One region of the Pseudoalteromonas sp. S1650 genome, then DNA from elsewhere that is predicted to be linked to it. Evidence: predicted binding sites of a transcription regulator. Region 1 holds the regulator's gene; each other region holds the start of a gene.
What was found. Region 1 encodes sigma-54, which starts transcription at its own class of promoters, with help from an activator protein. Its sites were predicted from a motif close to GTTGGCACGNNNNTNGNNT; they were not measured.
Positions count from the first base shown of each region.

Region 2: CWB80_RS08085 (DUF3192 domain-containing protein) is a predicted target of sigma-54. The motif match lies at 5,150-5,168, and genes of this name have one in related genera.
Region 3: CWB80_RS11855 (EF-hand domain-containing protein) is a predicted target of sigma-54. The motif match lies at 6,211-6,229, and genes of this name have one in related genera.

Region 1 is NZ_PNDF01000115.1:12,183-19,901, reverse strand. Features, by position in the region: gene mgtE (magnesium transporter) at 1-1,146, opposite strand, end outside; gene CWB80_RS21620 (HPr family phosphocarrier protein) at 1,358-1,630, opposite strand; gene rapZ (RNase adapter RapZ) at 1,644-2,489, opposite strand; gene ptsN (PTS IIA-like nitrogen regulatory protein PtsN) at 2,490-2,942, opposite strand; gene hpf (ribosome hibernation promoting factor) at 2,946-3,233, opposite strand; gene CWB80_RS21600 (RNA polymerase factor sigma-54) at 3,260-4,756, opposite strand; gene lptB (LPS export ABC transporter ATP-binding protein) at 4,863-5,588, opposite strand; gene lptA (lipopolysaccharide transport periplasmic protein LptA) at 5,585-6,106, opposite strand; gene lptC (LPS export ABC transporter periplasmic protein LptC) at 6,096-6,650, opposite strand; gene kdsC (3-deoxy-manno-octulosonate-8-phosphatase KdsC) at 6,647-7,198, opposite strand; gene CWB80_RS21575 (KpsF/GutQ family sugar-phosphate isomerase) at 7,202-7,719, opposite strand, start outside.
Region 2 is NZ_PNDF01000023.1:65,470-73,188, forward strand. Features, by position in the region: gene CWB80_RS08055 (transporter substrate-binding domain-containing protein) at 51-755, shown strand; gene CWB80_RS08060 (DUF1289 domain-containing protein) at 752-997, opposite strand; gene CWB80_RS08065 (1-acyl-sn-glycerol-3-phosphate acyltransferase) at 1,097-2,227, opposite strand; gene CWB80_RS08070 (SO_0444 family Cu/Zn efflux transporter) at 2,383-3,612, opposite strand; gene zntR (Zn(2+)-responsive transcriptional regulator) at 3,596-4,009, opposite strand; gene CWB80_RS08080 (D-2-hydroxyacid dehydrogenase) at 4,104-5,048, shown strand; gene CWB80_RS08085 (DUF3192 domain-containing protein) at 5,212-5,592, shown strand; gene CWB80_RS08090 (GGDEF domain-containing response regulator) at 5,630-6,553, opposite strand; gene CWB80_RS08095 (ATP-binding protein) at 6,522-7,719, opposite strand, start outside.
Region 3 is NZ_PNDF01000034.1:22,341-30,059, forward strand. Features, by position in the region: gene sfsA (DNA/RNA nuclease SfsA) at 1-5, opposite strand, end outside; gene pepB (aminopeptidase PepB) at 155-1,450, shown strand; gene CWB80_RS11820 (phosphoribosyltransferase) at 1,648-2,214, shown strand; gene CWB80_RS11825 (Crp/Fnr family transcriptional regulator) at 2,252-2,908, opposite strand; gene CWB80_RS11830 (YgjV family protein) at 3,177-3,407, shown strand; gene CWB80_RS11835 (amidohydrolase) at 3,410-5,050, opposite strand; gene CWB80_RS11840 (EF-hand domain-containing protein) at 5,143-5,376, opposite strand; gene CWB80_RS11845 (EF-hand domain-containing protein) at 5,381-5,614, opposite strand; gene CWB80_RS11850 (PLC family EF-hand domain-containing protein) at 5,713-5,940, opposite strand; gene CWB80_RS11855 (EF-hand domain-containing protein) at 5,950-6,177, opposite strand; gene CWB80_RS11860 (HAMP domain-containing sensor histidine kinase) at 6,490-7,719, shown strand, end outside.

The DNA of each region.
Region 1 (7,719 bases):
GGCAACCACACCAGCAATTAATATCGACCAAATAATGCCATTCAGTGCGCCAATTGCTAACTCCTTAAGTAATAAGAAGCGTTGGTTGGTTTGGTTGATATGACCAACCGCTATACCACGAATAACCAGAGTTAGGGTTTGGCTACCCGCAACACCCCCCATTGAAGGAACGATACCATTGAGTACCGCTAAAATAGGTAAGATTGCTAAGGTGTTTTCGAAAAAGCTTGCCACAATTGCTGCTAGCAATGCGGTTAATAAGTTAACCCCAAGCCAAATAGAGCGACGCTGCGAGCTTTTGAGTACTGGCGCAAAGGTATCTTCTTCGTCGTCAAGACCAGCAAGGCTTAGCATGCTGTGTTCAGCATCTTCACGGATTACGTCAACGATATCATCGATGGTAATACGACCAAGCAAGTGAGCGTTATCATCTACAACAGGGGCTGAAATCCAGTTGTGACGCTCGAACAGTTGCGCTACATCACTTTCATCCATAGAGATTAGGATTGACTCACAGTCTTCATCCATTAAATCACGAACAACTTTATCAGAAGGACTTGTCAGTAGCGTGGTTAACGAAAGCGCCCCTAAAAAGCAGTTATGTTTATCAACTACATATAAATCATCGGTACCCTCTGGTAACTCACCTCGTAAGCGTAAATAGCGTAAAACTACATCTAGGGTAACATCTGGACGAATGGTTACCGTATCGCTGTTCATCAGGGCACCGGCTGAGCGCTCTTGATAAGAAAGCGCTTGAGTTGCCCTTTCTCTATCTTGCGAGTCCATCGCGCTAACAACGTCTTGATATACGGTATCAGGAAGACTACGTAAAACCTCACCTAAGTCATCGTCGTCCATATCTTCTGTAGCAGCAGCAATGTGCTCAGGCTCCATCTGGGCAATAATGCCAAGACGTACATCTTCAGAGAGTTCCTCTAGAACATCACCACGGACATCTGGGTCAACCAGCTGCCAAAGCATACGACGAATTTTATGGGGAGAAGACTCAAGTAAAAGGGCTGTATCACAAGGTGCCGTTTTGGCTAACATGCCGCGCACTTGAACAAATTGACCACTATTGAGTGACTTGGTCACTTGTTTGAGTTGTTGTAGTGGGTAATCTTGTTCAAAGGCTTCTGGCATTGGCGTCCTTACAACTGAAAAAAGTTTAAATAGGCTATGCAAATACAGCATAGTTGCTTTGTAGTGTATTTGCAGAGATATCGTCGCACTGCGATAAATTTATTAAGAGTTTTGTAATTTAGAAAAGCGAGCGATATAAAAGTAGGATATTTAAAGGGAATTTTAAATATCCGAAGTAAGTTTACCGTAAACCTTGAAGTCTTAGCAAATGCTATTCTTGCTCGTGAAAGCGTTGCGCAATTAATTCGCCGATTGCCGTTAATGCAGCGTCAGCGTCAGGACCTTCGCATACAACACGAACCTCTTTTCCTTGACTACTTTCAAGGAGCATTAACGCTAACACGCTGTCGCCTTCAGCTTCTTTCTCATCTTGAAAAAGTGTAATTTTGGCATCAAATTGCAGTGCTAGTTGCGCTAAAACAGTCGCAGCGCGAGCATGTAAGCCAAGTTTGTTTTGAATTAAAAAGGTATCTTCAGCGTGCATTGTTGGTGCCTAGTTAGATATCTTGTTCGCGGTGGCGAATTTTTACATTAGCATGAGTTTTAGAAAAGCTTTCACCAATTGTTTGCGCTAAGTAAACAGAACGGTGTTGGCCTCCTGTACAACCAATTGCAATGGTTAGGTAACTGCGGTTGTTGCGCTCTAGATGTGGCAACCAAGTCTGTACAAAGGTTTGAATCTGCCAAGTGAATTTTTGCACTATGCTGTGGCTAGCTAAATAATCCCTGACAGGCTGATCGAGGCCGGTTAGTGGCTTTAAATCAGGCTCCCAGTGTGGGTTCGGTAAAAAGCGTGCATCAAAAACGTAGTCAGCTTCTTTTGGAATGCCATGCTTAAAACCAAACGACATAAACGTAATAATCAGTTTTTTATCTTTCTTACCTAAAATCTTTTCACGAATTGATTCTGCTAACTGATGAACACTCAAATCAGTGGTATCAATCATAAAGTCAGCGCGGGTGATCAGCACATCAAGCAGGATTTTTTCTTGTTTAATGGCAAGATCAAGCGGTAAAGAATCAATCGATAATGGATGCAAACGGCGAGTTTCAGAAAAGCGCTTAATTAGGGTTTGGTCATCACTATCTAGGTAGAATAGTGTTGGGTTTGCAAAACCTGGCAGGTACTCAAGAATATCATTAAACTCTTGCTGCTCTTTCGGTAAGTTACGTACGTCGATACTGACGGCAATTTTGTCATAATTATCAGAAACACTTCGCACGAGCGAAGGCAGTAGGTTGACAGGAATATTATCAACACAGTAGTAGCCTAAGTCTTCAAGAACTCGTAAAGCGACCGATTTCCCCGAGCCTGAGCGACCGCTGATAATTATTAATTCCATTTATGCCTCTGATGCAATTACTTGAAATAGTTGCTGATCGCTTGTAGCACTTCGCAACTGTTTACAAAAATCTTTATCTTTAAGTCTATCAGCAATTGTTGACAAGGTCTTCAAGTGCAACTGGCAATCGCCATCTGGTACGATGAGTGCCACAAAAATATCAACGGGACGATTGTCTATCGCATCAAAATTGATGGGAGATTCACTGACAATAATAAATGCATGAGGTTCATCAGCACCACTCATTCGACCGTGGGGAATAGCTATTCCTCGGCCGATACCTGTACTACCTAACTTTTCCCTGTTCAGAAAAGCATCTAGGATATCTTGTTGAGATAAATGAGGAAACTGCTGGTGAGCTAACTCGCTAATATACTCAAGAATTCTTTTTTTGCTATTAAAAAGGACCGCAGCTTTGCTGCAGTCCTGATTAGTAAGTGAACTAAGTTTCATAATTTAATGTCGAGCTAATTTCTCTTTATGCTTAATGACTTGGCGATCAAGTTTATCGATCAATGAGTCAATTGCTGCGTACATATCTTGATGTTCTGTAGAAGCGAACAACTCGCCTCCGTTTACATGTAAAGTTGCTTCTGCTTTTTGGCTTAATTTTTCTACATCTAAAATGACATGAACATTATTAATATGATCAAAATGCCTTTCTAGTTTTGCGAACTTAGTGTTTACATAGTCTCTTAATGAATCAGTGACTTCTACGTGACGACCAGTTAAATTTAGTTGCATAAGCATTTTCCTTCTATGTAAAACGTCTAAATCAGACTTTTACGCTGATTAGACGGAGGTATTGCTAGAGACTCACGATATTTTGCAATTGTACGTCTAGCTACTTTAATTCCTTGCTCAGCCAATATATCTGCAATTTTGCTATCACTCAATGGTTTAACCGAGTTTTCTGCAGCAACTAACTTCTTGATTAAAGCGCGAATTGCTGTAGAAGAACACTCACCACCATTTTCGGTGCTGACATGGCTTGAGAAGAAATATTTCAACTCAAAAATTCCCCTTGGGGTATGCATATATTTTTGTGTTGTAACCCGAGAAATCGTCGATTCATGCATTTCGACCATTTCAGCGACATCGTTTAGCACCATTGGCTTCATTGCTTCTGGGCCATGTTCAAAGAAAGCTTGCTGTTGTTGCACGATACAGTTGGTCACTTTTAGTAAAGTATCGTTACGGCTCTCTAAGCTCTTAATAAACCACTTTGCTTCTTGTAAGTGAGAACGAATAAATTGGCTGTCGCTACTTGATTTAACAGAGCGAGACATCGCTGCATATTGGCTATTCACTCTAATTTTTGGCATACAATCTGGGTTTAACTCGACTACCCAGCGGCCTTTCACTTTTTTCACTGATACATCGGGTATGACGTACTCAGATTCTTCGCGTACTATGCTATCCGCAGGCTTAGGATTTAAGCTGTGAATGAGCGTCATCACTTCTTTAAGCTCGTTTTCTTTAAGCTTAGTCTTTTTCATTAAAGTGCGATAGTCGCGACTTGCTAATAATTCGATATGCTCAGATAAAACCATTTTAGTTTCAGCTAAATATGGCGTATTGGCATCGAATTGACGAAGTTGTATACACAGGCACTCTTGTAAACTTCGCGCGCCGATACCAACTGGATCGAATAACTGTATTCTTTTTAAGACAGCTTCAACTTCATCGAGTTCGATTTCTTCTTCATCATTATTTTGATTAAAGCTTTCGACAATATCTTCGCAGCTAACCGTTAAAATACCTGAGTCATCGATAGCTTCAACGATGGCAACGGCAATCGCTTCATCGGTAGGACTAAATGGTGTGAGCTGTAGTTGCCACATTAAATATTCTTGCAGTGTTTCTGTTGAAGCACCTTGGTAAATAGACTCGTCTTCAGGCATTGGCCCAGACGATGTTGATGGGGCGGCACTCATGTACTCATCCCACGTAACATCCATAGCTAAGTCATCGCTAACCGTATCCTTACTCAGAGCATCACTGCTTTCTTGCTCGAATTCGCTAGGTGCTTCGTCGGCAGACGCGCTGACTTGTACATCGTCAGACTCCGCTTTTTGCTCATTCTTACCGATGCTTTCTTCGTTGTAATCCGCTTCTTCCACTTCAAGCAGAGGATTACTATCAAGCGCTTCTTGAATTTCTTGCTGGAGATCCAATGTACTGAGCTGCAACAAGCGAATGGCTTGTTGCAGTTGTGGAGTCATTGTAAGTTGCTGGCCCATGCGCAGCTGTAATGATTGCCTCATGTATCCCTAACAATCCTTTTTAAGTTATCGGTAACGGTGAAGACACTGTTATCGATTTATTGTCATTGTATAAGTCTAGCAGATGCTCTAGTCGGTGGCGTAATGGTTACAGCCTGAATTGCTCGCCTAGATAAACATCACGTACAGTTTGGTCAGCTAATACGTGCTCAGGTGTCCCTGATGCAATTAGCTCCCCATGAGAAACAATGTAGGCTTTTTCACAAACATCAAGGGTTTCTCGAACATTATGGTCAGTAATAAGTACACCAATACCACGATTTTTTAGGTGCTCAATAATTTTCTTTATATCTAACACCGAAATAGGATCAACACCAGCAAAAGGCTCATCTAAAAGGATAAATTTAGGATTAGCGGCTAATGCACGTGCAATTTCAACGCGGCGTCGTTCACCACCTGACAGTGCCATACCTTGGCTATCGCGAATATGTTGAATGCTAAATTCATCTAATAAGTTGTTAAGCGTCTCTTCGCGCGTTGTTTTGTTAAGATCTTTGCGGGTCTCTAATATGGCCATCAAGTTTTGGTAAACTGTTAATTTTCGAAAAATAGACGACTCTTGTGGTAGATAACCAATACCTAAGCGCGCACGGCTGTGCATTGGCAAAAGCGTGATATCGTTATCATCGATGCTTATTTTTCCTTTGTCGCTTGGTACGAGGCCTACAATCATATAGAAGGTCGTTGTTTTACCTGCACCATTTGGCCCTAACAAGCCAACAATACTGCCCGCTTCAACTTCAAGACCGACATTTTTAACCACTTGGCGGCCTTTGTAGCTTTTAGCTAAAAGCTCTGCTTTTAATGTGCTCATGGTTGGCCTTTATCGTCTTTTTTATTTTCTACAGGCACTAAAATAGTGTGTACACGATCTGTTGAGTTTTCGTCTTTTTCTGCGCTGATCAGCTGTTGAGCCATATCATAGGTAATGCTTTTTGCCGTTACTTTTTGACCCGCTTGAGTGACTTCAGCTTCGCCATTGAGTGTTAAGAAGCGTTTCGCAACATCATAACGAACTTCTTCGGCGCTGGCGCTCATCACGGTACCATCAGCTTGCTTTTCTTCGAAGTAAGCTGGTTTGCCTGTAGCGATAATTAATTCGACTGTACCTTCGGTGTCACCGCCATGTGCCTCAAGTCGCTCTGCTGTAATGCGACGATCACCATGCACGATCTCTACGTTACCTTCAAATATGCCAACGCCATCTTTTAGTTTACCGACTTGGCGATCTGAGCTAATGCTAATTTGAGCGCCTGTTTGCTCGGCAGCTGCGCCCGAAAAGGCAATCAATAAGCTTGGGATCAGGAGTAATTTCTTCAGTTTATTGGTCATAGTATATGGTTCGTGTATGGTTAGTTAACTCAACAATTTCGGCTTTTAAATCGGCTTTTAAGCCTTTACCGGTAATTTTTAAATTCGGTCCTGTTAGTGTTACAGGTTGCTTTGAAAACATCGTCATTTTATCAATGTCGACATTAATATTTTCTGCTTTTATGTCTTCGATCATACCGTTATGGGTTAAGTTTTTAGCAACTACATCCCCTTCAAAAATCAGCTGATCATTTTCGTATAAAGTAGCTTCTTTGGCTCTTACTTGCCAAACTTGCTGATCGCTATAAATAGTAAAAATAGGTTGTTCAAAAAAGGTAAACCCTAATTGTTGATACAACTCCATTTTTGCAGCTGCCACTTTATGACTAATTTTACCTTGCTCGTCATAAGCTGTTTGCTTTAGAGCAACGGCAGTGTAATCAGGCGTTGCGATGATCTCGTCTTCACTAGTTATTGTATCAGTTGACTGGTTAAAGTACGGGTACCATAACCACACCATGCAACAGACAAAAACAATACTCAGTAAAATACGGGCTATATTCATGCGCTGGTTCCATCGCTAGTTAACGGCTTGCCGTTTTCTAACATCAGTAAATCAGTTAATTCACGCACGGCTCCAAAGCCACCCGGTAATAATGTGGTGTAATGAGCCAGCTTCTTGATGAGCGGGTGTGCATCGTTTACTGCGACAGCAAAGCCAACTTTTTCCATAACTGGTAAGTCTGGACCATCATCACCAATATAGGCAATCTGTTCATCTGTCAGCCCCAGTTTATCCTTTAACTCTTGATAAGCAATCAGCTTATCTTCTTGTCCCTGATAAATGTGCTGAACTGTTAGGCTAGTCATTCGCTGCTGAACTATTTGTGAATGGCGGCCAGTAATCACTGCCACTTCAAAGCCACTATTAATGAGTGCTTTAATACCAAAACCATCTTTAGTATTGAATGCTTTAAGCTCTTCGCCATTATTACCCAAATAAATTCGACCATCAGAAAAAACACCATCAATATCACAGATTAATAGTTTTATTTTTTGAGCACGCTGACTCACATCAGGGCTCAGGGGCTGGTATAGTTCGGCGAATGTCATTGCTTAGAGAACTCCTGCTTTTAATAAGTCTTGCATATTAAGGGCACCAATTGGTGTGTTGCTTTGATCCACCACAATTAAACCATTAATACGTTTATGCTCCATAATATTTAAAGCTTCAGCCGCAAGCATGTCAGGGCGAGCCGTTGTGCATGAACGGGTCATCACTTGGCTAATTGCCGTGTTATGGATATCGATGCGCTGTTCTAAAATACGGCGTAAGTCACCATCAGTGAATAACCCGGCTAACTTTTCATCTGCACCAATCACTGCGGTCATACCAAGGCCCTTGGCTGACATTTCAATCAATGCATCTTTGATGCTTTGGGTTTCGCTAACGATTGGCGTTGCGTCGCCTGCGTGCATCACATCATCTAATGTAAGTAATAAACGTTTACCTAAGCTGCCACCAGGGTGCGAAAGTGCAAAATCGTCGGCAGTAAAACCTCGGGTTTCTAGTAGCGCAACCGCCATTGCATCGCCCATAACCAAGGTTGCAGTGGTGCTTGCCGTTGGGGCAA
Region 2 (7,719 bases), on a different contig from region 1:
AGCAACACTTGCCAGTAAATTAACGAGCAATTTATGTACGCAAGGAACGCATGTTGTCAAAATATCTGAGCCACAGATTCGCCTTTTTTTTATTATTCTTTTGCTTTTCAAGTTTAGCCAATACCCACACTCTCTTTTTTAATCGCCCTGCTGATACTCCACAAGCTCGCTTTGTTATTGATTTACTTAAAATGGCCTATAAAGAAATTGGCTACGAAATGAGTATCATTGATTTTAGCCATCAAAATGCGCTGGAGGCCGCAAATCAAGGTGTATTAGATGGTCAGCTTGGTCGCATTGCTGATGTCAAAGAAGGCTATCCAAACTTAATAAAAGTGAACTACCCTTTATTTGATTTTAATTTAATCCTGCTAAAAAACTGCAAAACATGCTATTACCCAAAACTAAAATCGCTCGCAATCCAATCAAGTTACCCTGCAGCACAGAGTTACATTGAACGACACCCTTTTAAAGGTGATGTAATAAAAGTTAGAAATGTCACGGCTCAATTGAATCTACTTACGCAAAATCGTGTTGAAGGCGCAATTTTACTCGATTTTATGTTATCAACTAAACACCCTGACTTTGATCAAGATGCATTTCACAAACAAGTGCTGATGCCAATGCAAAGCTATCACTTTGTTCATAAACGTCATGAGAAACTAATACCCAAACTAACTAGAGTACTAGAGAAATTTGATGAAAATGGCACGGTGCAATTTTTAAAATCAAAGTACAATCTCACCGAATTTTAGAAATCAAACCCTCCTTGCTCAGGCGTTGATTGTTGATTTTCAGTTTGTTGCTTTTTCTGAAGGTAACGTTTGTAACGCTGTTGGCATAGACTGATCACTTTACGTTTTTCTGCATTGGTAAACTTATTCCAATAAAATCGCTCATCACGACTACGATAGCAGCCTTTACAATAACCCCGGTTATTAACTTGGCATATCCCTTTGCAAGGGCTTGGAATTTCAAATATTTCAATCTGTTGCATCACAAATGCCGGTTAATAAGTAATAGTAAAAGTATAGCCTGAAAATTAACCATAAAAAAAGCCACTTTAAAAAGTGGCTTCTTAAACTATTTGTTTCGCTTACTTAGACTCGCTTGTTGCAAGTTCTGCTTTACGATGAAAAGGCTTAGCGTACATAGCTAATACCAAAGGCTTTAACTCCTCTGGCACTTTTGCGATACGCTCATTAAATGCAGCGGCATCTTTTTCATTAATCACAGCTTGCGTACAACCACCTGCAATATAATTGCCTGGGTGTAAGAAAAATGAATCAACAATTTGCTGATCGATAGTTTTTGCCAGCTCTTCAGGCGATTCACAGCCCGACTCAATTGGCTCGCCAAACGCTAAATGTACATGCCCTTTAGCGGTGCTAAAACCTTCAACAATACTTGCTATGTCTTCACCCTGCTGTTTCACATACTGGCCATGTTGCTGTTTATGATAAAGCTCTTTCGCTTTAGCAATCGCACATGGCTCGTATTGATAAGAGATAGACACAGGTACAATTTTTAATTCGCGTACGTATTCAGCAAACTCTTTCTTCTGCTTGCGGCCTTGTAACTGCAACATTTTAAGCAGGGCAGGATCTGTTTGGTCAAAACCGTCTTTTGCTCGGCCTTCTTTTTGCGCTATCCAAATTGAGTGGCCTTCAGCAAGTGAGTCATAAATATAAGCAGACAGCTGCGACAGCGCTTTTAGCATCTCTTTCGGTGCTTTCGCTGAGCGCTTCACAATAAAGCTCTTGTTTAAACGCATTAACTCAGTGATATAAGGAATTTGCAGTAAGTTATCACCAATGGCGATACGAACTGTCGGCATGTTGTGCTTAAACAAGCCCCAATTAACGAGCGCAGGATCAAGCACTATATCGCGGTGATTAGAGATAAATAAGTAAGCTTGTTTTGGGTCTAGTTTATCAATGCCCGAAAACGTTACCTCTGAAGTAGTGCGGGTGATTAGTTTGTTCAAATAATCAGCCACTTCGTGCTGAACTTGCTCAACCGATGCGGTGTTACCCCACTTTTTACGCAGCTGGCTGCGCACTAATGGGCGAGTAATAAATGGGAAGTTCGATAAAAAGCGCGGTAAGTTATACTTAGCGATTACATCTACAAAGGCATTATCAGCAATCAAACGCGCTACTGAGTCAGCTACTTCATCATCATTGTAAGGTCTTATGTCGGCGTATTTATCCACACTTTCACTCATTAAAAACTACTTAAGTTAAAAAACGGCACGCAAAGCGTACCGTTAAAAATAATTGACGGATTATAACTCAGGCAATTTTAAATGCGAACCGAGACGCGATAGTTAACCAAATTAAATGCCAATTAATGTATAAAATATTTATCTATAACAAATAATTAAGCAATGCTCTTACCAGTTTGCGAGGATTTTTTTAATACCATTTTTAACAGCAATCTGAGTATTAAAATTGCCAACACAATACCTGCAGCAAGGCTTAACCAATGAGGTAGAACCTCGTGCTCTTCACCCATCATCGGCGCTACCACAAAACCATATTGCGCCACTAAATAATCGGTTAAAAAGCCAAAAGCCAGTGCCGTGCCAATCACACCTATTAGGTAGGCAAATACCGCTCGCTTGCCAAGCTCTTTACCAACGACACCAAGCGTTGCGATATTGGTTGCCGGCCCTGCCAACATAAACACAAGCACCGCCCCCGGAGATACACCACTGAGTAATAAACCTGCCGCTATAGGTGTCGATGCAGTTGCACAAATATACATAGGAATACTGATTAAAATAACCACCAGCATAGCAAGGATGCCATTCCCCCACTGGCTTAAAAAAGATTCTGGTACATAAGTTTGCACAAGCGCTGCAAAGAATAAACCGATCATTAGCCAAATCATGGTGTCTTCAAGCAGCTTATTGCAACTAAAGCTCACCGCGCGTTTCAGTTTGCTAAAACGACTTTCAACGGCTTTGGTTGGCTGCTCACTGCTACAACAGCTTTTCTGTATAGGCGCTGCTTTTTCTGTTGAGCAACTTTGTTGCTGCCCCTGTATTGGTTGCGATTCCTTGCTACTACAACAACTTTGTGCGGGCTTTGCTGGCGCCTCTTTACTGCAACAGCTCGTTGTGGTCACAGGCTTTGGCTGTTTACTACTACAACAAGAGTCTGCTTTAGTACTTTCTTTATCTGATTCTGTACTTTGTACTTGTTGGAGTTCACTGTCTTTCCCCACTAAGACGCCGGCCACAATGGCGCTGCACACGGCGGCAATAGGACGTATTATCGCCATAAATGGGCCTAGCAACACATAAGATACCGAAACCGAATCGACCCCAGTTTCAGGGGTTGAAACTAAAAATGCGGTGGTGGCACTTTTCGATGCCCCCGCTCTTCTTAAACCAATGGCTGCTGGGATCACACCACATGAGCACAAGGGCATTGGAGCACCTATAAAGGCTGCTTTAACTGTGGTCCACAACCCTTCTTTGCCTAAATGCCGGTTAAGAAAGTTAGCAGGCAAATATACATTGAGAAGACCTGCTATGAATAAGCCCAGCATTAACCAAGGTGCTGAGAGTAAAAACAGATGCCAAAAATTATTGAGTAAGTCCATCGATATCCTCCAGCGTCGTTAGTATTGAGCAGTTTTCAGCAGGCTCTTCACCGCCACAACATTTATCTGCCAACAATGAAAGTGAGTCATAAAAGCGAGTAAGCTCTGCAATTCTTTGTGCAACGAGGTCACGTTTTTGTAACGTCATTTCTTTAACTTCATGACAAGAATGCTGATCTTTATGAAACTTAATTTGCAGCAACTCTTTGATCTCAGCCAAACTAAAGCCAACATTCTTTGCTCTGAGAATAAACGTCATTTGTTTCTGGTCATTCTCAGAATAAAAACGATATCCCACATCTGAACGCGAACTTGGCGTTAACAAACCATGCTTTTCGTAGTACCTTAGCGTATCTGTTGAGACACCCAACTGACGGGCAAACTCACCTATTTTCATCACCGTCTCCATTGTGAAGCGTTTATTTATTATGCTCACTATAAACCTTGGAGTACACCCCAAGGTCAAGCAATAAATTAAAAAAGGAAAGCACATGAATATTACTGTCCTTGATGCAGCAACATTAGCCAACACATCGTTAGATGCTTTAGCGCAATTAGGAAAACTTACTTGTTACGATTTAACTGCTAAAGAACAGGTTGTTGAGCGCTGCCAAGATGCCGATATCGTTATCAGTAATAAAGTGGTGATTGATCAGCACGCCATGAGCAAATTACCTAATTTAAAATTAATATGTGTTGCAGCGACTGGGACTAACAACATTGATTTAATAGCAGCCAAAGAGCATAGCATTGCGGTGACCAATGTCGCGGGCTATTCAACACCGAGCGTGGTGCAGCACACCTTTACTCTCATCACTAACTTACTGGGCAATACTCACAGATATATTAATGATTGCCAGCAAGGCTTATGGCAGCAAAGTCCTATGTTTTGCCGTTTAGATTACAGCTTTAAAGAAATTGCCGGCAAAACATTGGCAATTATTGGTTACGGTTCACTAGGTAAAGCCGTTGCCGATGTAGCGCGTGCTTTTGGTGCTAATGTCATCATCAGTGAACGAAAAGGCCATGCACCTCGTGAAGGTCGTGTTAGTTTTAATGATGCCCTAACCATAGCGGATATTATTAGTGTTCACTGCCCGCTTACTGATGAAACACGCAACCAAATCGCCGCGACAGAATTAAGCATGATGAAACCGTCAGCTATCATTATTAATACTGCTCGTGGTGGGATTATCAATGAAGCCGATTTAGCTGACGCATTAGCTAATAATGTTATTGCCGGAGCTGGTGTTGATGTACTCAGTAAAGAACCTGCAGAGCAATCAAATCCGCTGGCACAGTATAAAGGCGCAAACTTATTACTTACTCCGCATATTGCTTGGGCCAGCCAAGAATCTATCGTGCGTTTAGTTAACGAAATTGCTTTGAATATCCAAGCATTTAATCAAGGCGAGATGCGTAACAGGTTGGTCTAAATCGCAATTTATTAGTCAATAGAGCTAAGTAGTTAGTAATTTATAACTTAGCCTTTTAACTAAAAACAGCATAAATAATTGATTTAGTTATGATTTAAAAGTTTGGCAAGTAGTTTGCAATTAAGTGAACAACTATAAAACAATTTCTACGGGATAAAAGAACATGAAAAAAGCACTTCTAATTGCCGCGCTAACTGCACCATTTTTAACTGGTTGTGTCATTGCTGTTTCTGACGGTGAAGCAGACACACATTGGGCTGGTAGCTCATCTAGCTGGCAAAAGCAGCATAAAAATAACCGTGAAGTGATCTCTAATCTTGCATTAGATACCAGCTATCAAACTGTATTAAACAAACTAAATACTCCTAACTTTACCGAGTTATTAAAGCAGGGTGATGATGTGTACCAAGTATTATTCTATGCAACCCATAGTATTCATTCTGATGGCAAGATGACTAAAGACGAATGTACACCACTGGTTTTTAAAAATGATAAGTTAATCGGTGTGGGTGATACGATTTATAAATCACTTAGCAATGGCTAGCTTGCATATTTAAATTCTGTAAGTAGGCAGCTATTGCCTACTTATGTTCACTCATAGCTATCATTCTCGATACTATCTGATCACGCCCAGCATCTTTTGCCTGATAAAGACCTAAATCAGCTTCTTCAAGTAATGTTTGCTCTGCATACACCTGGCCATTTTCCGTGGTCGCAATACCAATACTAATTGTGACATGGTCGGCATTTAGTGACGCTTTATGCGGAATATTTAACTCATTAACGGCATTACGTAATTTGTTTGCAAACGACATAGCTTCTTTTGCAGAGGTATTTGGAAGTACTGCTGCAAACTCTTCACCGCCATAACGAGCAACAAAGTCACTACCTCGCTCACATGCTCCAACTAAGGCATGAGCAATTTGTTTTAAACAATCATCGCCTGCTCGGTGACCATAACAATCGTTGTAACGTTTAAAGTGATCAACATCCATTAATAATACTGATAATGGTGTTTGATCACGACGACAACGACGCCACTCTCGCGCTAAGTTTTCATCTAAATAACGTCGGTTTGGGATCTCTGTTAGGCCATCAATTGAGGCGAGCATTTCAAGCAAGTCATTTTTTTGTTTGATCATTAATTGATTGCGCACACGTGCACGAACGATCGCTGCACTAAAAGGTTTGGTGATGTAATCCATCGCCCCTAATTCTAACCCTTTAGCTTCATCATCATGGCTAGTATTTGCCGAGATAAAGATTACCGGTAGCATGCTTGTCGTTGCGTTTTCTTTTAATTTGTTGAGTACTTCATAGCCGTCGATTCCTGGCATTACAATATCCAAGATCAACAGATCCACACTTTGTGTTTTTAGAAACGTCAGTGCTTTTTCGCCACTCTCAACACAAAAAACATCATAGTCTTGCTGTAATGTTTTTTCTAATACCAAGCGGTTTAACGGATCGTCATCAACAATCAGTACCTTGGCTCTTTTCAACATCAGTAGATCCTTGTTCGATGATAAAGGCAATAACCTGTTTTATTAGGCATTGCAACTCATCAATTAATTGTTCGGAAAGTTCACCTTTAGCTTTTAGTGTAGCCTCGCAATGCTGAGCGCACGCTGACAATCGTTTAAACCCAAGGTTACCAGCCGATCCTTTCACATTATGCACCACGCGGATCAACTCGTCGGTAGTCTTTAATGTAGAAATTTGTATTAACTGCTCTGCTGCCATAGTCGCAAACTTCGACAACATAGTTAATACTAACTTATTATCATTTCCAAACTGAGATAAGATAAAAACCTTATCAAAAAAAGCTTCTTTTGAGTTTTTAAGCTCACTCATTGCTAAAAACAATTTACTCGCAACAATAGGTTTAGTTAGGTGTTTATTCATTCCTGCCGCAATTGAATGCTCAATATCTGCAGCCTCACTATGAGCGGTAAGCGCGTATATCGGCATTTGCTCTTTGGTGTATAATTGACGAATAATTCGCGTCGCTTGGCAACCATCCATCACAGGCATTTGAATATCCATAAAAATTACGTCAGGTTTGATCTCTTTAGCAATTTCTATACCTTTTTTACCATTTAGAGCACAAATGACAGTAATATCTATTTGCTCCAAAATACTCTTAATGATGCTCAAATTAAGCGGATTATCATCAACTGCAAGTACTAAAAGTCCAGATAAGTCTGTACTCGAAGGCAAACAAACTAATTCTCTTTTTGTAGGTCCTGATGCTTTATCTAGCTGTAAGCAAAAACTAAATTTGCTGCCTTTGCCTTTTTCACTATCAAGTTTTATCTCTCCGCCCATTAAAGCGACTTCATATTTAACAATCGCTAAACCTAAACCGACCCCCTGATGAGAGCGTGTTAAAGACTCATCTCCTTGCGTAAAAGCATCAAATAACCGCCCTTGATCAGCCTTATTTATACCTATACCTGTATCTTTAACTGTAAAACAAATTAGTTGCTGCTCTAAAGACTCTTCAATCAGCTCTAAACACAGAGTTATTGTGCCTTGTTCAGTAAACTTGGCTGCATTTGTCAATAAATTGGCTAATACTTGCTGCAAACAAATTTGGTCGCCAATTAAGAATTCGTTGATGTTCTCGTCACGGTAAATGATAAAATCAATGCCTTTATTTGTGCATAAG
Region 3 (7,719 bases), on a different contig from region 1:
TTCATGACTTTACCTGATTGGTTTTTCTTTATTGTAAGTGATTCATTACGCGGATTAAACCACACTTCATAACGCTATTTATCGCAAGCTGTTGGGAACTGACGTTGGCTGTAGTAAACTCAATCAACATTTTTAGCGCAAAGAGTATTCTAACATGTCAGAAAAATTTCTAGTTCAACTTAGCGAGCAGGGCGCTGCCGCACATTGGGGCGAAAAAGCCGCTCTTTCTTTTACTGAACAAGGCGCAACTGTTCATTTAACTGAGCAAGATACACTTAAAAACGTACAAAAAGCAGCACGTACGTTAGCTAATCAAGGCTTAAAAAATATTGCCTTAGTAGGCGATGTTTGGTGCACAGAAACACAGTGGGCTTTTTATCAAGGTTTTGTATCACCAAAGAATTTAGACGCAATTGAGTTTGTTGAAAATGCAAAAACAGACAGCAAAGAGCTGACTTCGTTAAAGCAAGCTGCGACGTGGGCTCGTCAAATGATCAATGGCACTGCGGATGATATTTTCCCAGAGAGCCTAGCTGGTAAAGCTGCTGAATTTATTCAGTCATTAGCGCCTGAGCACGTAAGCTACCAAATCATTAAAGGCGATGCTTTATTAGAGCAACAATGGATTGGTATTCACGCGGTAGGCCGTGGTAGTGAGCGTCCACCGGTATTATTGGCATTAGATTACAACCCAACGGGCGACGAAAACGCACCTGTTGCTGCTGCTTTAGTTGGTAAAGGTATTACGTTTGACTCAGGTGGTTACTCAATCAAAGCAAGTGAAGGCATGTTAGGCATGAAGTGCGACATGGGCGGTGCTGCTACAGTAACTGCAGGCTTAGCACTTGCTATTAGCCGTGGTATCAACAAACGTATTAAATTGTTTTTATGTTGTGCTGAAAACTTAATTTCAGGCCATGCCTACAAACTTGGTGATATCTTAACGTATAAAAATGGCACTACAGTTGAAATCGTTAATACTGACGCTGAAGGCCGTTTAGTCCTAGCTGATGGCTTAATGGCTGCAGGTGAGTCTGGCGCGCCATTAATCATTGATGCGGCAACACTAACAGGCGCTGCGCTTGTTGCTGTTGGTCAAGAGTACAATGCATTGTTCGGTCTTGATAAAGAGCTTGTACGTGACGTACAAGACTTTGCAGAGCAAGAAATGGAAGCTGCATGGCCATTACCACTTGAAAAATGGCATCAACAAAATTGCCCGTCGCCATATGCAGATACCGCAAATAGCCGTCCTCAAAAAGGTGGTGGTTACGGTGGTGCTTCTAATGCGGCTGGTTTCTTATCACGCTTTGTACCAAATGAAGGCAAAGGTTGGGTGCACATTGACCTTGCTGCTGCATTTAACATGGGTAGCACAAGCGAATGGGCTGCAGGCGCAACAACACAAGGTATGCGTACCGTTGCAAGAACCTTACTAGAAAAAGCATAAGCAATCATCTTTTTCAAAGCCCCTTAACTTTATCTAAGTTAAGGGGCTTTTTTGATCTAAAGGGGAATTTTACAAACTGATACAAGCTTTTTTGAGTAAATTAGTATAAAATCCCGCCCCACATTTTCTCATCCTGTGGTTAGTTTTTATTAAATTAGCTACACTAGAATGATCATTTCACACTGGGGTCTCTATTTATGTCAGATAAGTGCTATATCACTGCGCAGCAGCTTCTTGAAGATTCATTTCGTGTTGCGGCACAAGTTTATGAAGATGGTTTCCGTCCTGATTTCATCATTGGTATTTGGCGTGGTGGTGCTCCAATTGGTATCGCAGTTCAAGAATATTACGATTACAAAGGTATAGAAACTGACCATATCGCAGTGCGTACTTCTTCGTATTACGGTATTAACCAGCAATCTAAAGAGATTAAAGTTCACGGTTTGCATTACATCATCGAAAATGCCAATGCAGATAACTCATTACTAATCGTTGATGATGTGTTCGATTCTGGCCGCAGTATTTTTGCATTAAAAGAAAAGCTTTCAGAGTTAATGCGTTTAAACCTACCACGTGATATTCGCGTTGCTTGCCCATACTACAAGCCGAAGAACTCAAAAGTAGACATGGTGCCAGATTACTTCATTCATGAGTCTGAAGAGTGGCTTGTGTTCCCTCATGAGCTTTCAGGCCTAACGCCAGACGAAATTATCGAAGGTAAGTCAGATTTAGCTAATATTCATGATTTACTTGTAGAAAAGTAAGTTTGAATACCCTTGCAGTTATGAGTGTGTCCTACACTTATAACTGCGCAAAACTATCGACGTAATCACTAAGCTTGTCGATATCTACTACTTGTAAACCTTGATTACTTCTTTGCACTAAGCCTTTTTCAACTAACTCTGTAACGACGCGTCTATATGCTCTTTCGGTGGTAGCAAAGCGCTCAGCTTCAGCATTTACGGTAGGGTAGGCACGCAGTAACGTTGGGTTGCTGTTTTCAGCTCTTAATAAGCAATCTTTAGCTATGTTGTAGCTAAGTGGTAATAGCAGCTTATCTAAGTTTATTTTTTGGTTTTCTTGGAATTTTGCGGCAATTGTTTGCGCTGTGTACAGGCTTAACTCTGGCTTTTCTAACAGTAGTGCGCGCCAATGCTTGAGCTCTATTAGGTTATAGCTTACATCGCTAAAGCACGTAACTGTATAAATACACGGATAGTTATTCAGAGCTTCAATTTCACCTATCAGTGTGTTGTTACAATCAAGCTGGCCTAAAAGAAGGCGTCGGCCATTACCCACGTCATAGCTGAACGACACTGTGCCGCTTCTCACTAATACGAGTTTTGACAAGGGTTGATCTTGGTGGATCAGCACCTCTTTTTTAGCTTGTTGAAAACTGCTGCCAGCAAATGTCAGTAATTGGTCAACAAGGTAGCTTGAAAAATGATATTGAAACATTAACGCCGCTCTTCGGACAATTGTCCTATTTATTACATCTTAATGACGTTAGCATTAAGATTCTAAGAATTTACGCTAACTTGCTAGTAAGGTGTTTCACGTTACTGATACCTTCATTTCCCGTGTAATGATTTTAAAGCCAAGGTTATTCTTAAGCTTTACAAGGTTTTTAGTAAGTTAGCTTTTTTATTTTATTGTCAAAATAGCACAGAGTGCGTCAAAAAAAATGACAAGCTCCAATGCTAACCTAAAGCCTAGGAGAGAACAATTGAGTTGGGAATATTTAGGCTATTTAGCGTCAGCACTGTTGGTTGCTTCTTTGACAATGAGCGATGTAGTAAAACTACGTTGGCTTAACTTAGCAGGGTGTATTGCATTTACCTTCTACGGATTAGCAATAGGAGCCGTGCCCGTTGCCTTCACTAATGGCTTACTGGCGTTTGTGAATATTTACCACATCGTTAAATTAAAGCGTCAGCAAAAAGCTGACGCCGAGTAATATTATTCCTCTTTTTTATATTTCAGCTCGCCCGCAATCCAAGTTTGCGTCACATTTATATCGTGGATCTCTGAGATTGGGGCTTTGTAATAGTCTTTATCAATCAAAATAAAGTCAGCCCATTTACCTTGCTCTAAACTGCCTACCTTAAACTCTTGATGTGCAGCATAAGCACCACCTAAAGTAAATGCACGCAAAGCTTCATCACGCGATAGCAGCTCTTGTGGTCGCCAGCCGCCTTCTGGTAATTGATTATGATCCATTCGGGTGATGGCCGAATATAAACCATCAAATGGGTTAGCAAGCTCCACTGGAAAGTCAGAACCCGCTGCAATCACTGAGCCTTGTGCTAAAAAGGTCTTCCAAGCATACGCCCCTTCAAGCTGTTTTTCAGTCAGGCGCTGCTCTGCCATATGCATATCAGAGGTTGCATGAACAGGCTGCATTGATGGAATAATTTTTAATGTTTTAAAACGAGGAATATCTTCAGGAGTCACAATTTGTGCATGTTCAATTCGGTTACGAAGTAAAATCCCACCGGTTTTTTTAAATACATTTTCATAGGCATCGAGTACTACGTGATTGGCTTTATCACCAATTGCATGAGTGTTTGCACTAAAGCCATGGGAAAAGCTTAGGTTAAATAGCTGCTCAAGCTTTTCTTGAGTTTCAAGCATTAAGCCATGATGATTTTTACGATCAGCGTACTCTTCAATGAGGGCTGCGCCTCGGCTTCCCAAAGCGCCATCCGCATACACTTTGACACTGCGAATCGACAGCATGTCATTCATGTCTTTATATTTACCCGCTTTGAGCATGGTTTCTAATTGAGGATCGGCAGCACTTAGCATGGCTACGATTCTTATAGGAAGGGTATTTTGCTCAGAGCGCTGCTTGTACACTTGCCACGTGTCATAATCGATACCGGCATCATGGGTTGATGTAATACCCAAACTTAGTAGATGTTTACCTGCATTATCTAAGGCTGTATTAATGCTGGCATGGCTTGCTTTTGGTACATGTTGGGTAACAAGCGTTTCGGCTTTATCAATGAATACCCCAGAAGGTAAGCCAGAATCTAGCTTTAAAATTTCACCGCCGGCAGGAGAGGAAGTTTGTTTGATAATACCTGCAAGTTCCATGGCTTTTGAGTTAACCCACACAGCATGACCATCAACGCGAGAAAGTACCACAGGTTTGTCTTTTACGTATTTGTCTAAATCAGCTGCAGTTGGAAACTTACCGCCAGGCCATTGCTCTTGGTTCCAACCGCGACCAATGATCCAACTTTGTTTATCTTTGGCAAACTCAGCCAGCATTTTGCCAACCTCATCTGCCGAGCGCGTATTCCTTACATCAAGTTGTGAAAGGTTATTTCCTAAACCAATCACATGGCCATGAGCATCGACTAAGCCTGGTAACAATGTGGCTTGCTTGCCATCAATTGCGGTGGCATCAGGGAAGCTATTTTTAATTGAGTCATTGCCTGTTTTTACGATTTTACCGTCTTTAAAAACCAGTGCAGAAAAGTGTTGGGTTTCGCCTTTATAGGTAGGCGTATAGCCATTTACATTATAAATAACAGTGGTGTTGGCAAAGCAGCTAAGTGAAGCTGTTGCGAGTAAGCTGATGATGAGTTTCATAATCTTCTAATAGTTTTTATTGATTTATGAAAACAGTATCAGAGTTGCAGTAAACTGCAACTCAGCAGAGATTAATAATTAACTATAACTCTTTATTTGCTCGCATAAATCTTAAACTCACTGAGGGATAATTTATTATCTTTATCACTGTCGTAATTTTTAAATCGCGACCACAGAGCTGGGTCTCTCGCAGACTCTGAGCGAGTCAGGTAACCATCGTCATTACGATCAAGTTGTTTAAATTTTTCACCAATACTATCTGCAGCAAAACTCATTGTGCTAAATGCACAACTTAAAACTAGGCTGGCAAAGGTTAATTTTGACATTACTTTAACTCTTGTTTGTTAAATAGTGTTTAAACTCAAGGAGCGAGATTTGTTGATCTTTATCTGTATCCCACTGCGCTATGCGTTTTTGCAAGTGCGGTTGCGATGACAGTTCCTGCTCAGATAAAAAGCCATTTTTATCTTTATCTAGGTGATCAAAGCGTTGTTTTACGTCCAATGCTAAGCTATTGAAGCTTATAGTAATTAAGGTGCATGGAGCAAGCCAGAAAATTCTCATAATTGCCTCCTAAATAAAAGTGCTTGCCATAATTTAACTCCCAAAATTTAAATCCGTTTACACATTCCCTCTGGGATTATGGCAAGCACTTTAAGCCGTTAAGGTTTGAATTTTTCAAACTCTTGTTCAGACAGAACCTGATCGCCGTTTTCATCCAGATCGGCAAATTGCTTAAGTAAGTTATCGTGTTTGGTTGCTTCAGTTAATGAAATCTCGCCATCGGCGTTTGTATCAAATTGAGCAAATCGAACATCCATTTGTGATGCTAAAACGGTGGCGCTGATAACTAAAAACATCAGCGAGAATGCAGCTAAAAGTTGTTTCATTACAATCTCCTATTGAATAAACGACTGAAACTCAGAAAATGAAATTTGGCCATTTTGATTACTATCAATTTGCGTAAAGTTGCCGTGCAACAAGGCATCTTCAGATGCTTCTGCTTCACTCAAAAAACCATTGCTGTCTTTATCTAGCTCGTTAAAGGTTGTCTGCAAATCAAGTGCGTAACTATGAACTGAGAACAGACTTATAAGCAGGGTGGCTACCGGGGCCGTTACTTTCATTTTGTGTCCTAAATAACTAATTTGCTTAGTACTTATCAAAATCAGTGCCAATATTAAAAATTATTAATTATCAGGTGGTTATGGTTTTTGTGTGGTTTTGAATACGAAATAGTTACAGGGTGTTGTGTCTTTTTTGCAACGATTTTCAGGTGTTAAAAGTTTATCTATTTTATTTCAATGAGTTAGTTTGTTGCCAAATGGCAACTTTGTATCGGTTTTTGAGGGAAAATCAGTACTTTTTAAGGTCGGATTCAGCGAGTGTCTAAGTTTGTTCGCTAATAATCAGCATCTGCAATTATGTTGAGAGTGAATATGCAAAATAAAGTAGCGATAAAAATAAAACAGTTACTCAATTGGCGACCTAGTCTTATTGGCCAGTTTGTCTGTAGCATTTTGCTGTCTTTACTACCGTTATCTTTGGTGGTGATTTTATTTTTAAATGCGCTCAATAAGCAGCTTGCGGTGACTCAAGAAATCGTCGGTGACAATTACGAGATTACTAAAGCATTTAACAACCTCAAACAAGACTTAAACAGCCTTGAGCGAGCAACTCGACAAAACTGGGTGCTTAAAAGTGAATCCCTCGATAGCTTGATTGCCAACAAGTGGCAATCGTCATTGCAAAGTGTCGATGAGCTCATTTTCTTAAGCCCAACCGCTGATTATGTCTCGCAGTGGCGGCAATTGGCTGAGGTATTACAATTTGCGCATCAGCATTTATTAATAGAACAAAAGCAAGATGGTGAGCTGTTTGCACCCGCTAGTAAGCTTATCAGTGAGCAAACAAATTGGCTCAAAGAGCAAAATGAATTGCGCATCACAAAAAATCAGCAGCAATTAAAAGCGCTTCAAGCTTCATTTATTAATTGGTTAGTTGCGTTAATTCCACTCACGTTATTGGTCGGGGGCGGCTTTCTTTGGCGGATCAGCGGGCGGCTCAGAGAACTCACACATGTGATTGATAAACTTGGACAAGGTCACTGGCAGCAAAAAATTCAAGTTCGCGGCTCGTCAGAGTTAGTTGAATTAGGTAATAAATTAGAGTGGGTTCAAGCGCAGTTACATATGCTTGAGCAGCAAAAAGATACGTTTTTACGCCATGTGACACATGAATTAAAAACGCCCCTAGCTTCGATGGTTGAAGGCACAGACTTACTCGCAGATGAAATTGTTGGTCCTATCAATAGCGAGCAACAAGCCGTTCTTGAGCTAATAACGCAAAGTATGGTGCGACTCAGAGCCATGATTGAAAGCTTATTGAGTTACAACGCCATTCGCACCAGTAAGCAAAGCCTAAGCGAGCTTAACTTTAATTTGATGATGAACAAAATTGAGCGTCATTTTGAGCACCGATTATCAGCGCGTGACTTATCCATTGTGTGGGTGAATGAATTACCAAATAAAGCTTTGTTTATCTCAATTGAGCTACTTGAAATGGTGCTTATTCAGCTTACCTCAAATGCGTTAAAGTTTTCGCCAGAACATGAGTCAGTGACAATAAAAGCAAGCTTAAAGCAGGGACAGTTAATTTTGAGTGTCAGC